One region of the Bradyrhizobium sp. SZCCHNR3119 genome, then DNA from elsewhere that is predicted to be linked to it. Evidence: predicted binding sites of a transcription regulator. Region 1 holds the regulator's gene; each other region holds the start of a gene.
The links. Region 1 encodes PhoB, which activates phosphate uptake and scavenging genes when phosphate is short. Its sites were predicted from a motif close to TGTCATNNANCTGTCAT; they were not measured.
Positions count from the first base shown of each region.

Region 2: the regulator PhoB is predicted to act here: its motif matches at 2,034-2,050, upstream of QX034_RS06665 (OprO/OprP family phosphate-selective porin).
Region 3: the regulator PhoB is predicted to act here: its motif matches at 1,916-1,932, upstream of phnC (phosphonate ABC transporter ATP-binding protein).

Region 1 covers NZ_JAUEUV010000001.1:2,077,385-2,081,442, reverse strand. The annotation lists gene pstB (phosphate ABC transporter ATP-binding protein PstB) at 1-815, shown strand, start outside; gene phoU (phosphate signaling complex protein PhoU) at 921-1,637, shown strand; gene phoB (phosphate regulon transcriptional regulator PhoB) at 1,653-2,357, shown strand; gene QX034_RS09840 (GcrA family cell cycle regulator) at 2,624-3,136, opposite strand; gene QX034_RS09835 (aspartate aminotransferase family protein) at 3,624-4,058, shown strand, end outside.
Region 2 covers NZ_JAUEUV010000001.1:1,376,722-1,380,779, forward strand. The annotation lists gene QX034_RS06655 (HlyD family secretion protein) at 1-298, shown strand, start outside; gene QX034_RS06660 (MFS transporter) at 285-1,913, shown strand; gene QX034_RS06665 (OprO/OprP family phosphate-selective porin) at 2,160-3,746, shown strand.
Region 3 covers NZ_JAUEUV010000001.1:912,714-916,771, reverse strand. The annotation lists gene QX034_RS04300 (alpha-D-ribose 1-methylphosphonate 5-triphosphate diphosphatase) at 1-1,138, opposite strand, end outside; gene QX034_RS04295 (chloramphenicol acetyltransferase) at 1,131-1,796, opposite strand; gene phnC (phosphonate ABC transporter ATP-binding protein) at 1,980-2,789, shown strand; gene phnD (phosphonate ABC transporter substrate-binding protein) at 2,873-3,805, shown strand; gene phnE (phosphonate ABC transporter, permease protein PhnE) at 3,883-4,058, shown strand, end outside.

The DNA.
Region 1 (4,058 bases):
ACATGTCTGTTTCCGTCTCAAGTCCGGCGGGCGTCATTCCGAACAAATCCTTGCCGGACGCCCCGGCGAAGGTGACGGTCCGGAACCTGAACTTTTATTACGGCGATCACCATGCGCTGAAGAACATCAACCTGTCGCTCGGAACCAACCGGGTGACGGCCTTCATCGGACCGTCCGGCTGCGGCAAGTCCACGCTGCTGCGCATCTTCAACCGGATGTATGATCTGTATCCGGGCCAGCGCGCCGAAGGCCAGCTGATGCTGGACAACACCAACATCCTCGACCCCAAGCTCGACCTGAACCTCTTGCGTGCGCGCGTCGGCATGGTGTTCCAGAAGCCGACGCCGTTCCCGATGACGATCTACGAGAACATCGCCTTCGGCATCCGCCTGTATGAGAAGATCTCCAAATCCGAGATGGATGACCGGGTCGAGAAGGCGTTGCGCGGCGGCGCGCTGTGGAACGAGGTCAAGGACAAGCTCAACGCCTCGGGCCTGAGCCTTTCCGGCGGCCAGCAACAGCGTCTCTGTATTGCCCGCACCGTTGCGGTGCGTCCCGAGGTGATCCTGTTCGACGAGCCGTGCTCGGCGCTCGATCCGATCTCGACCGCCAAGGTCGAGGAGTTGATCCAGGAGCTGTCGGACAACTACACGATCGCGATCGTGACCCACAACATGCAGCAGGCGGCCCGCGTCTCCGACAAGACCGCCTTCATGTATCTCGGCGAGCTGATCGAGTTCGACGATACCAGCAAGATCTTCACCTCGCCGAGCGATCGGCGGACCCAGGACTACATCACCGGCCGCTTCGGCTGATGCCGGAAACGGACCCCTTGCATCGGTCGGCAAGGGGCAGTTGGCTGAGGCAGCGAGACCCGAATTGACGCGCCGGACTACGACGGCATTGCCGAGGAGACAGACATGGCCAGTGAACATACCGTCAAGGCGTTTGACAGTGACCTGCAGGAGCTGACGCGGCTGGTCGCGGAGATGGGCGGCTTGGCCGAGCGGCTGATCGTGGATTCCGTCGACGCGCTGGTGCGGCGCGACGTCGCGCTCGGCGAGCGGGTGATCCAGACGGACGCCGAGATCGACAGTCTGCAGCGGCTGATCGAGGAGCGCGCGGTGCTCACCATCGCCCGCCGGCAGCCGATGGCGGTGGACCTGCGCGAGATCGTCGGCGCGATGCGGGTTGCGACCGACCTCGAGCGGATCGGCGACCTCGCCAAGAACATCGGCAAGCGCGTCGCCGCGCTGGAGAGCGATTTCCATCCCTTGAAGCTGATCCGCGGTTTGGAGCACATGACCGACCTGGTGCAGTCGCAGGTCAAGTCGGTGCTCGACGCCTATGCCGCCCACGATCTGCCGGCGGCGATGACGGTGTGGAAGGGCGACGAGGAGGTCGACGCCATCTGCACCTCGCTGTTCCGCGAGCTGCTCACCTACATGATGGAAGATCCCCGCAACATCTCGTTCTGCATTCACCTGATGTTCTGCGCCAAGAACATCGAACGGATCGGCGATCATGCGACCAACATCGCGGAAACCGTGTTCTACATGATCGAAGGCCAGCCGATGATCGACAAGCGTCCGAAGGGCGACATGACGTCCTTCGCGGCCACCGCCCCCGGAAACTGAGAGAGAAGCTGAGCGATGAGTGCGCGCATTCTGGTTGTGGAAGACGAGGAAGCGCTGACGACGCTGCTGCGCTACAATCTCGAGACCGAAGGTTACGAGGTCGAGACGGTTGCGCGCGGCGACGACGCCGACACGCGACTGAAGGAACGGGTGCCCGATCTCGTGGTGCTGGACTGGATGCTGCCGGGCCTGTCCGGCATCGAGCTGTGCCGGCGCCTGCGCGCCCGGCCCGAGACCAAGCAGCTGCCGATCATCATGCTGACGGCGCGCGGCGAGGAGAGCGAGCGGGTCCGCGGGCTCGCCACCGGGGCGGACGATTACATCGTCAAGCCGTTCTCGGTGCCCGAGCTGTTGGCCCGCGTGAAGGGTCTGCTCCGCCGCGCGAGCCCCGAGCGGCTCGCCACCGTGCTCGCCTATGGCGACATCGAGCTCGATCGCGAGAAGCGCCGCGTCGCCCGCTCCGGCCGGCCGATCGATCTCGGGCCGACCGAATATCGGCTGCTTGAGTTCTTCCTGGAACATCCGGGCCGCGTGTTCAGCCGCGAGCAGCTGCTCGACAGCGTCTGGGGCCGCGACATCTACATCGACGAGCGTACGGTGGACGTGCACATCGGACGCTTGCGCAAGCTGCTCAATCCGGGACGCGAACAGGATCCGATCCGCACCGTGCGTGGCGCGGGCTATGCGCTCGACGACCGCTTTGCGAAGGCGGAATCGTGAGCTGAGGGCGATCGCGCGGCGACAAACAGCGCCCGATCAAAGGCGGAGCTTCGGCTCCGCCTTTTTTGTCATGACAAGCGCGCTTGCAACGTGCGCCGCCGTCATCCCGGCGAACGCCGGTACCCATAACCGCAAATGCTGATGATAGAGCTGCAGCTGTAGCTAACATCCATCATAACCACGCCCGCCGGTGGTTATGGGTCCCCGCGTTCGCGGGGACGACAGCTGATGGCTGAGCTAACAGCGCGTCCAAGATGCGCAACAGATCAGCGTGCCGGGCTCTTGCCGGGGTGACGACGGCGATCGGCCGCGGGCTGATAGGCGATGCGCGAATGCTGCGCGCAATAGGGCAGGCCGTTCAGCGCCTTGCCGCCGCAGAAGAAGAAGTCCGCGCTGGCGGGATCGCCGACCGGCCAGTGGCAGGTGCCTTCGCGGAGCTCGAGCAGCGACAGCCGCTGGTTCATCGGCACCACATTGTCGAAGGTGATCGGATCGGGCTCCGTCTCGACCTCGAACACCTGGGCGAGCGCGGTATTGCCGCGCGCCACCGGGCGGGCCACCCGCATCATCGGCTGAGCGGGGCGCGCCTTGCGCTGACGCGGAGCGGCGGCGGCAGGGCTCTTGGCGCGACCGGAGAGGCCGAGCCTGTGGACCTTGCCGATCACGGCGTTGCGCGTCACATTTCCGAGCTCCGCTGCGATCTGGCTGGCCGACAGTCCGGCCTCCCAGAGCTTTTTCAACTGCTCGACGCGATCGTCCGACCAGGTCAATACCGTCATCGCACCTTTCCCTTCGCGTTTCGCTGGCCAGTTTCGGGACAGCGCTGCGGTGCCAAACTCACGAAAATCCCTGCTCGCAGAATCCCTTAGCCCTCGCCGGGCGCGAGATGCGCGCCCGGACGTGTACGCCGAACCACCGAACTCTTAAGGATCAGACCTGCTGCACGAGATGTCGTACTCGATGCGAAAAACGCTACAATATGCCGTGACTCCCGCGCAAGAGTCGGGGGCCACCGTCCACACCTTCCGTCGATGTGGACCGGGAACGCTTAGCACTGTCATCGACCGGAAACCCCACCTGTTCCGCGCTGAGGCGGCTGGCTCACGCGTGTTGACAGCGAACGTCCTGCGCATACAATAGTTGTCCGTGCCGCCTTGAAAAGGCGGCACATTTTGTTTTCCAGGGCCGGGTCCCGGGTGCGCGATGGCGCTGCTTTGCGCCTCCTCGTGCGCGTCTTGACCGGCCCGTCAGCTCAAGTGATCAGCCATGACGGACGTCGCGTCGCATCTGCTCCCCGTATTTGCCCGGATCGATCTCGCCTTCGAGCGCGGCGAGGGCGCCTGGCTGATCGCGACCAATGGCGAGCGCTATCTCGACTTCACCTCCGGCGTCGCCGTGAATGCGCTGGGTCACGCGCATCCGCATTTGGTGAAGGCGCTGCAGGAGCAGGCGACCAAGCTCTGGCACATGTCGAACCTGTTCAAGAGCCCGGACGGCGAGCGGCTTGCGGCGCGGCTGTGCGAGCAGAGCTTCGCCGACTACGTGTTCTTCGCCAATTCCGGCGCCGAAGCGATGGAATGCGCGATCAAGATCACGCGCAAGCATCACGCCGCCAAGGGGCATCCGGAACGTTACCGCATCGTTACGTTCGAGGGCGCGTTCCACGGCCGCACGCTGGCGACGCTCGCGGCCACCGGCTCG
Region 2 (4,058 bases), 700 kb from region 1:
CGCCAACTACAAGGAAACGCAGCTGACGCATGTCACGCCGGGCCAGCCTGTCGACATCTCGGTCGACACCTTCCCCGGCCAGCGCTTGCACGGCCGCGTCGAGCGGATCGCACCGGCGTCCGGCTCGCAATTCGCGCTGCTGCCGCCCGACAACGCCACCGGCAATTTCACCAAGGTGGTGCAGCGGATCCCGGTGCGCATCCAGCTCGACGACGACCAGCCGCTGCTGGCACGGCTGTTGCCGGGCATGTCGGTGGTGACCCATATTCACACCGATCGCACCGATGGCGGACGCTAGCGCCGCAAATCGCGGGCCGGTCTCGCGCGGCGAGGTCGCGCGCTATCCGCTGTTTGCCGTGGTCGCCGTGCTGCTCGGCGCGTTTCTCGCCAATTTCGACAGCCGGCTCACCTCGGTCGGCCTGCCGGACCTGCGCGGCGCGTTCTCGCTCGGCTTCGATGAAGGGGCGTGGCTTTCCACCGCTGGGATCGGCTCGCAGATCTTCATCGCGCCCGCGGTCGCCTGGCTTGCGACGGCGTTCGGACTGCGGCGGGTGCTCGGCATTCCGAGCCTGATCTATGCGCTGACCTCGCTCGTGATTCCATTCGTGCACCACTATCCGACGCTGATTGCGCTGAGCATCGTGCACGGCATGCTGCTCGGCACCTTCGTGCCGGCGACCTTGATGATCATCTTCCGCAACCTGCCGATCCGCTGGTGGCTGCCGGCGATCTCGCTCTATTCCATCCGCGTCGGCTTCGCGCTGGATTCGTCGACCTCGCTGGTCGGCTTCTATGTCGAGCATCTCGGCTGGCAATGGCTGTACTGGCAGGGCGTCGTGCTCGCACCGCTGATGGGACTGATGGTCTATCTCGGCACGCCGGCCGAGCCGGTCAATCGCGAGCTGTTGAAGGACGCCGACTGGGGCGGCATGCTGTTGCTCGGCACTTCGGTCGCGATGATCTATGCCGGCCTCGACCAGGGCAACCGGCTCGATTGGCTGCAATCCGGCACGGTGATGGCGCTGCTGCTCGGCGGCGCCGCGCTCCTGGCCATTTTCCTCATCAACGAGGCGCTGGTCCGCCAGCCCTGGGCGCACGTGAACGTGCTGTTCTCGCGCAATATCGGGCTCTCTCTGACGGTCATCCTGCTCTACACCTTGACCAGCCTCTCCAACTCCTCGCTGGTGCCGAACTTCCTCGGCACCATCACCCAGTTGCGGCCCGAGCAGAGCGGCATGCTGCTGCTGATCTACGGCGCACTGCCGATGGTCGTGCTCGTGCCGGTCTCGATCTGGCTGCTGCGGCATCTCGATCCCCGCATCGTCGTCGTCATCGGTTTTGCGGCCTTCGCCAGCGCGAACCTGCTCGGCACCCAGGTGACGCATGATTGGGCGCGCGAGGACTTCGTCCCGATCGTGCTGCTGCAGTCGATCGGCCAGGCCTTCACGCTGCTGCCGATCATCATCGTGGCGCTGGCCAATTCCGATCCCTCGCGCGCGACGGCGTTCGCGGCCTATATCCAGATCATGCGGCTCGGCGGCGCCGAGATCGGCGTCGCCTTGATGGGCACCTGGCTGCGCGTGCGCGAGCAGGTGCACTCCGCCTATCTCGGGCTCAATATCCAAAGCGGGGATGCCGACGTGGTGCGGGTGCTGCAGCGGCTCATCAGCTATTTTTCCAGCCACGGCGCCGGAGAGGCGCAGGGCCGCGCGATCGGCACCCTCGCGGGCCAGGTGCAGCGCGAAGCCAACGTGCTCGCTTATATCGACGGCTTCTGGCTGTGCTTCTGGCTTGCGATCACCGCGCTCGGCTTCATCGCCCTGATCACGCGCGCCCCACAGGGGCCGTTCTCACCGACACCGTTCAAGCTGATAGGCAGGCCGACGCGGCAGCTCGACGTCCCGCGGTCCTGAGCCGACGCTCTTACATATGATGGCCTTGTGTTGCAGACCTGCGACACCGGGACCCGGAGGCATCCAACATTTCCGCCGCGCCGAGGATTGGATGATCGACATCATCCAAGCGTCCCCTCCCCTCATGCAGCTTTCACATAGGTGGAATCAGCAATCGCGACTACGCTGTCGCAGGACCTTCACCCGAGTTTTTTACGGTTGGCGCCGTTTGCAGGGGTGGTGACGGCAATAACGAAGGGGAAAACCATGAGGATACGGACGGCAACGATGGTCGCCGTGGCGGGGCTGCTGGCGGCCTCGTCGGCGCGTGCGGCCGAGGGCACAGATGCCGAGATCGCGCTGTTGAAGCAGCAGCTCAAGATGCTCGAGCAGAAGCTCGACAGGTTGCAGAAGCAGACGACGGCCAATACGCAGGCCGCGGCGACAGCCAACGCCAAGGCGGACACGGCGAAGGCCGACGTCAAATCCGCGGTCGCCAACGCCAATGCGGCGATCCCGACCAAGGGACCGGTGGTGGCGACGGGCGTGGTCGTGACGATGCCGAACAACCGGCCGACGATCTGCACCGCCGACGAGCAGAACTGCATCGCGCTGACGAGCCGCCTGCATTGGGACGTCGGCGGCTATGATTATCGTCCGAACAGCGCAGCGACGTCGCCACAGAAACTGGACAGCGGCGAGAATGTCCGTCGCGCGCGCATCGGTGTATTGGGCAAATTTCTCGGTGATTGGAACTACGCACTCATTTACGACTTCGGCGGCTCCTCCGACGGCTTCGGCGGCACGGCGCCCGGCTCCCTTCCCGGCGGCGGCACCTCCGGCATCGAGAACGCCTATCTGAGCTACACCGGCCTCAAGCCGTTCGGCGGCAAGATGGCCATCGAAGGCGGCATCATGGACCTGCCGTGGACGCTCGACGAAGCCACCAGCTCGAACGACATCCTGTTCATGGAGCGCGCCTCGGCAGGCGTCGTCGCCACCAACATCGCTGCTGGCGACTTCCGGTCAGCCATCGGCACGCGCTGGTGGAACGACACGTTCTGGGCTGGCGGCTACGTCACCGGACCGACGACCGGTGCGATCCACTCCGCCTCCAGCGTCACGCCCGCTGGCACCAGCGAGCAATATGGCGCGGTGGCGCGCGTTGCCGGCCAGGTCGTCAGCGGCCCGGATTATTCATTCCACCTTGGCGCCGACGCGGAATGGCTGATCCAGCCGCCGCGCAACCTCGTCACGCAGGCGCAGACGCTGACCCTGAGCGACCGTCCCGAGCTGCGCATCGATCCGACCTCGCTGGTCTCGACCGGCGCCATCGCCAACGTCTCCGGTGCCCAAGTCTACGGCGTCGAGGCCGCGGGCAATTACGGACCACTGTTCTTCCAGGGCGAATACTACTGGTTCAACATCGATCGCACGGCCAACACCGGCTTGCCGCCGTTCGGCGCATCCAGCCTGAAATTCCAGGGCGGCTACGCCGAAGCGAGCTACGTGCTGACCGGCGAAAGCCACAAGTACAATCCGGCCTCGGCCTCCTATGGCGGCATCGCGCCGGCGCATCCGTTCTCGCTGCAGGGCGGCAGTTGGGGAGCCTGGGAGGTCGCCGGTCGCTTCAGCACGATCGACCTGAACGATCAGCTCGCGACTGCCGCTGGCATCGCCGGCGGACGGCAGAACATCTACACGGCGGGCCTGAACTGGTACGTCAGCAGCAACATCCGCTTCATGTTCAATTACCTGCATGGCGACATCTCCAAACAGGCCAGCTCGACCAGCACCGTCAATGCAGGTTCGAGGTTCGATGCCTTCGCGATGCGCACGCAGGTCGCGTTCTGATCCGATCGTGCTCTGACCTGACGGCTTAAGGACTAGGGCCCGGCGCTTGCGCCGGGCTTTAACGTTTCGGAGCTGAGATCGCCTCGCCAGGCGAACGCTTCGGCTGGATATTGTATGCCGCTGCGGCAGAGCGCGAGATCTAGCCGTGAACAGACGACGCACCTGACGGCGCCAGCGATTCGGACATGCTTCGTTCCAGGCGCGTTCCAGAAGTTAAGAGGCGCGCTGAGGGCGTTTCGTTTTGAAGCATCTGGCGTACGCGACCGCTCATGCCCTCGCCAGCGCGAGCAGGCCCGGCGTCCGCCGCCGGGC
Region 3 (4,058 bases), 1.2 Mb from region 1:
GCTCGGTCAGATAAAACAACTGCCCATTGGCGATGACCGCGACCACCCGCGGCCGCATCGGCACCTGATCATCGACCATGATGATGTCGGCGCGCTGACCCGGTGCAATGCTGCCGCGATCAGTGAGCCCCGCAGCGCGCGCAGGTCCGCCCGAGACGAGATCCCACGCACGAGCCAGGGAGAGCACGCCGTCGGCGGCGAGGCGGAAGGGGGCCAGGAGTGGCGCCGGATAGTAATAATCGGACGCCAGTACCGAGCAGAGGCCATTCGCGATCATGTCGCTCGCTTTGGTCCAGCCGGTATGGCTGCCGCCGCGAACGACGTTGGGCGCGCCGTAGACGATGGCGTCACCGCCTTCCGCCGCTTCGCGCGCCGTTTCCTCGTTGATCGGAAACTCTGCGATCGTCACGCCCTGTGCGCGGAATGCCTTGCGCATCGCCGGCGTATCGTCGTCATGCGAGAGCATCCGCACCCCGGCGTCGCGCGCGATGCTGGCAAGGCGCGCAATCGACGCCGGCACTTCATCGGCGCGCGAGACGACATCCGCCACGAGGCGATCGAATGCCTCACCCGAAAGCCCGGTCCGATCGACCATGCGCTGGCGCTTCTGCGGCTTTTCCAGCGAGGCGAGCGTCGAATTCATGTGATCGTTGAAGGCGAACAGGTCGACACGACCCGTCGCCAGCCACTGCGCGATCTCCTCCTCGGCACCGAGATTGTAGGTCTCGTGACGCAGATGGAAGCGCGTGTCGGCCGAAAGCCGCGGTCGCAAGTCCTCGATGGATTCGAGCAGGCGGCGCGCATTGTCGGCGCTGCGCAGGCCCGGCTCCCAGGACCAGGTGGTCGCGTGGAAGACCGTGGTGATGCCGTTCGCAATCGCCTGGCGGTCGCTGTCGATCAGCGCGACGTCGACCGGGAAGCCGACACCGGCGCGCGGCTCCATCTGACGCTCGAACGCATCGCCGTGCACATCGACAATGCCGGGCAGGACGAGAAGCTCCCGCGCGTCGAGTTCGACCGCAGAGCCGCTACGAGACACACCGATATCGGCAATTTCACCTTCGGTAACGGAGAGGAAGGTGTCGACGAAGTCGCTGCCGAGCAGCGTTCGGCCACCTGAGATGATGAGATCAGTCATGAGAGACACTTTGCCGCACCCGGCCGGTCGCGTCGAGCGCGGACTCGTATGTGTCCAGGAATTCGTCAATCGCCAGCCTTCTGAAGTCCGGCAGCGCTGCGCGTAGCGCCTCGTGGTGCCAATCCCACCATGCCAGCCGGATCAGCCGCTCGGCGACATCTTCGGGAAACCGGCGCTTGACCGGGCGCGCCGGATTGCCGGCCACGATAGTGTAGGCCGGAACGTCCTTGGTGACGATGGCCCCTGCCGCGACCACCGCGCCGGTCCCGATGTTGCGGCCGGGCAGCACGATCGCGCCGTGACCGATCCAGACATCGTGACCGATATTGACGTGGTGCTCCTTCCGCCAAGCGAAGAACTCGGCCTCGTCGTTTTCGCCGGAGAAATAAGCGCTGGCGCGATAAGTGAAATGCGCCTGGGTGGCGCGGTGCATCGGATGATTGCCGGGATTGATCCGCGTCATCGCTGCGATCGAGCAGAACTTGCCGATGCTCGTGTAGGTAATCTGGGAGTCGTTGACTACGTAGGAGTAGTCGCCCATCGCGACGTCGAGCAGGATCGTGCGTGCGCCGACTTCGCAATAGGCGCCCAAGGTCGAGCCCTGAACCTTGGCGCTGGAATCGATGGTGGGAGCCACCCCGAGTATCTTTCCGGCCATCTCGATCACTCTCCGTTTACCGTCGGCGGGCGTCGTCTTCTATCAGTGTGATGACATCGCGGTGACATGCGCGTGACGTGTGCTGCCGGCGTGTGGACGGTTCGGTGCAGCAGCAGAGCTGTCACATAACTGTAGAATCCGGGCGCTAGCGGAGAGTGCGGTCCTAGCTGTCCGGAGAACCCAATGCTGGTGGTAGATGGTTTGACGTGTCGTTTTGGCGCGAAAACCGCAGTCGATAACGCTTCGTTCACCATCGCGCCGGGCAGCTTCGTCGGTGTCATCGGCCGGTCGGGCGCCGGTAAATCGACGTTGCTGCGGTCGATCAATCGGCTGAACCCGGTCAGCGGCGGGCGCATCCTGTTCAAGGACGTCGATGTCACCGCGCTGCGCGGCCGCGACCTGCGACAATGGCGTGCTCGGTCGGCGATGATCTTCCAGCAGTTCAATCTGGTCGGCCGCCTCGATGTGCTGACCAATGTCCTGATGGGGCGGCTGGCGCACATCCCATTCTGGCGCTCGCTGGCGCAGCAGTGGCCGGCACAAGATGTTGCCGTGGCGCTCTCGGCGCTCGAACAGTTCGACATGGCCAGCCTCGCGGCCCAGCGCGCGGACCAACTCTCCGGTGGCCAGCAGCAACGCGTCGCCATCGCGCGCGCCATGGTGCAGGAGCCCGAACTCATTCTCGCCGACGAGCCGATCGCCTCGCTCGATCCGCGCAACACAAAGATCGTGATGGATGCGCTTCTGCGCATCAACAAGCATTTCGGCATCACGGTGATCTGCAATCTGCACTCGCTAGATCTCGCGCGCGGCTATTGCGATCGCCTGATCGGCATGGCGACCGGCCGTGTCGTGTTCGATGATCTGCCGGCGGCACTCACGCCTCAGATCGCGCGCGAATTGTATGATCTCGAGGCCGACGAAGTGATGGACGCGGTGCGTCCTGCGGCGGCCGCGACCGCTCCAGCCCTCGGCCAAGCCGCCGTGGCTTGACCGAGAGTTTTGCGAACTTGGCTGCCGCATTGTGCGGCGTTCAAGACGTCTCACTGCAAGTACTGCAAGAAAAAGGACACGTCATGATCAATCGTCGTATCGTTCTGGCGGGCGTTGCCGCGCTGGCGTTCACGGCTTCCGCCTCCGCCGAGGATTGGAAGGCGAAGTATCCGGAACTGACCTTCGCAGTCGTTCCGGCCGAGAACGCCTCCGGCGTCACCGAGCGCTGGGCGCCGTTCGTCAGCTATCTGTCCAAGGAACTCGGCGTGAAAGTCACGCTGCGCATCGCCAATGACTATGCCGCGGTCATCGAAGGACAGCGCGCCGGCAACATCCATATTGCCAGCTACGGCTCCGCCTCGTTCGCGCGTGCGCGGCTGACCGGCGTCAAGACCGATGCCTTCGCCAACGACATCAATGCGGACGGCAGCACCGGTTACTACTCGGTGTTCTTCGTCAAGGCGGGCAGCCCGTATCAGAAGGTCGAGGATCTCAAGGGCAAGAACCTGGGCCTGGTCGATCCGAACTCGACCTCCGGCAACAACGTGCCGCGCTTCGAGCTCAACAAGATGGGTATCGGCAGCGCCGAGGGCTATTTCAGCAAGGTCGTCTTCACCGGCAGCCACGAAAACGCAGTGCTGGCGCTGGCTCAGGGCACGGTCGACGTCGCGGCCAACCAGTGGACCAGCGACAATGATTCGACGCTGGCGCAGATGCTCACCAAGGGCATGCTGAAGAATGTCGATGGCTCGCCGATGAAGAAGGACGATTTCCGCATCATCCATAAGTCGGCCCTGATCATCAACGGGCCGTACGCCTACAACTCGGAGCTTCCGGAAGAGGCCAAGGCCGCGATCGCCAAAGCCTTCTTCGATGCGCCGACCAAGGACAAGGCAGCCTTCGATCGGCTGTCGGACGGCCAGAAGCAGGGCTTCCATCCGGCCACGACCAAGGATTGGGATGCCACCATCGAACTGATCAAGTTCGTCGACAGCCTGCGCAAGAAGGCGTCCTGATCTGTTCTCCGTCAAAAGCCGGGTCTATGCGACCCGGCTTTTTTCCGTAGCGCATGAGCGCGAAGGTCCGAGCTTCGATGGCGGTCGCGGTTTCCACACTTCCCAGCCAGCAATTGGCCGCGCTCAACGAGGCCTACCGCAAGGCCGTCGCACGCAAGCGCCTCCGTGTTGCGCTGGCTGCTGTGGTGTTTGCTGCCGTGCTCGGCGCCGCAGGTGTCGGTGCCGAGGTCAATCTGCGTACGCTCTTCACATA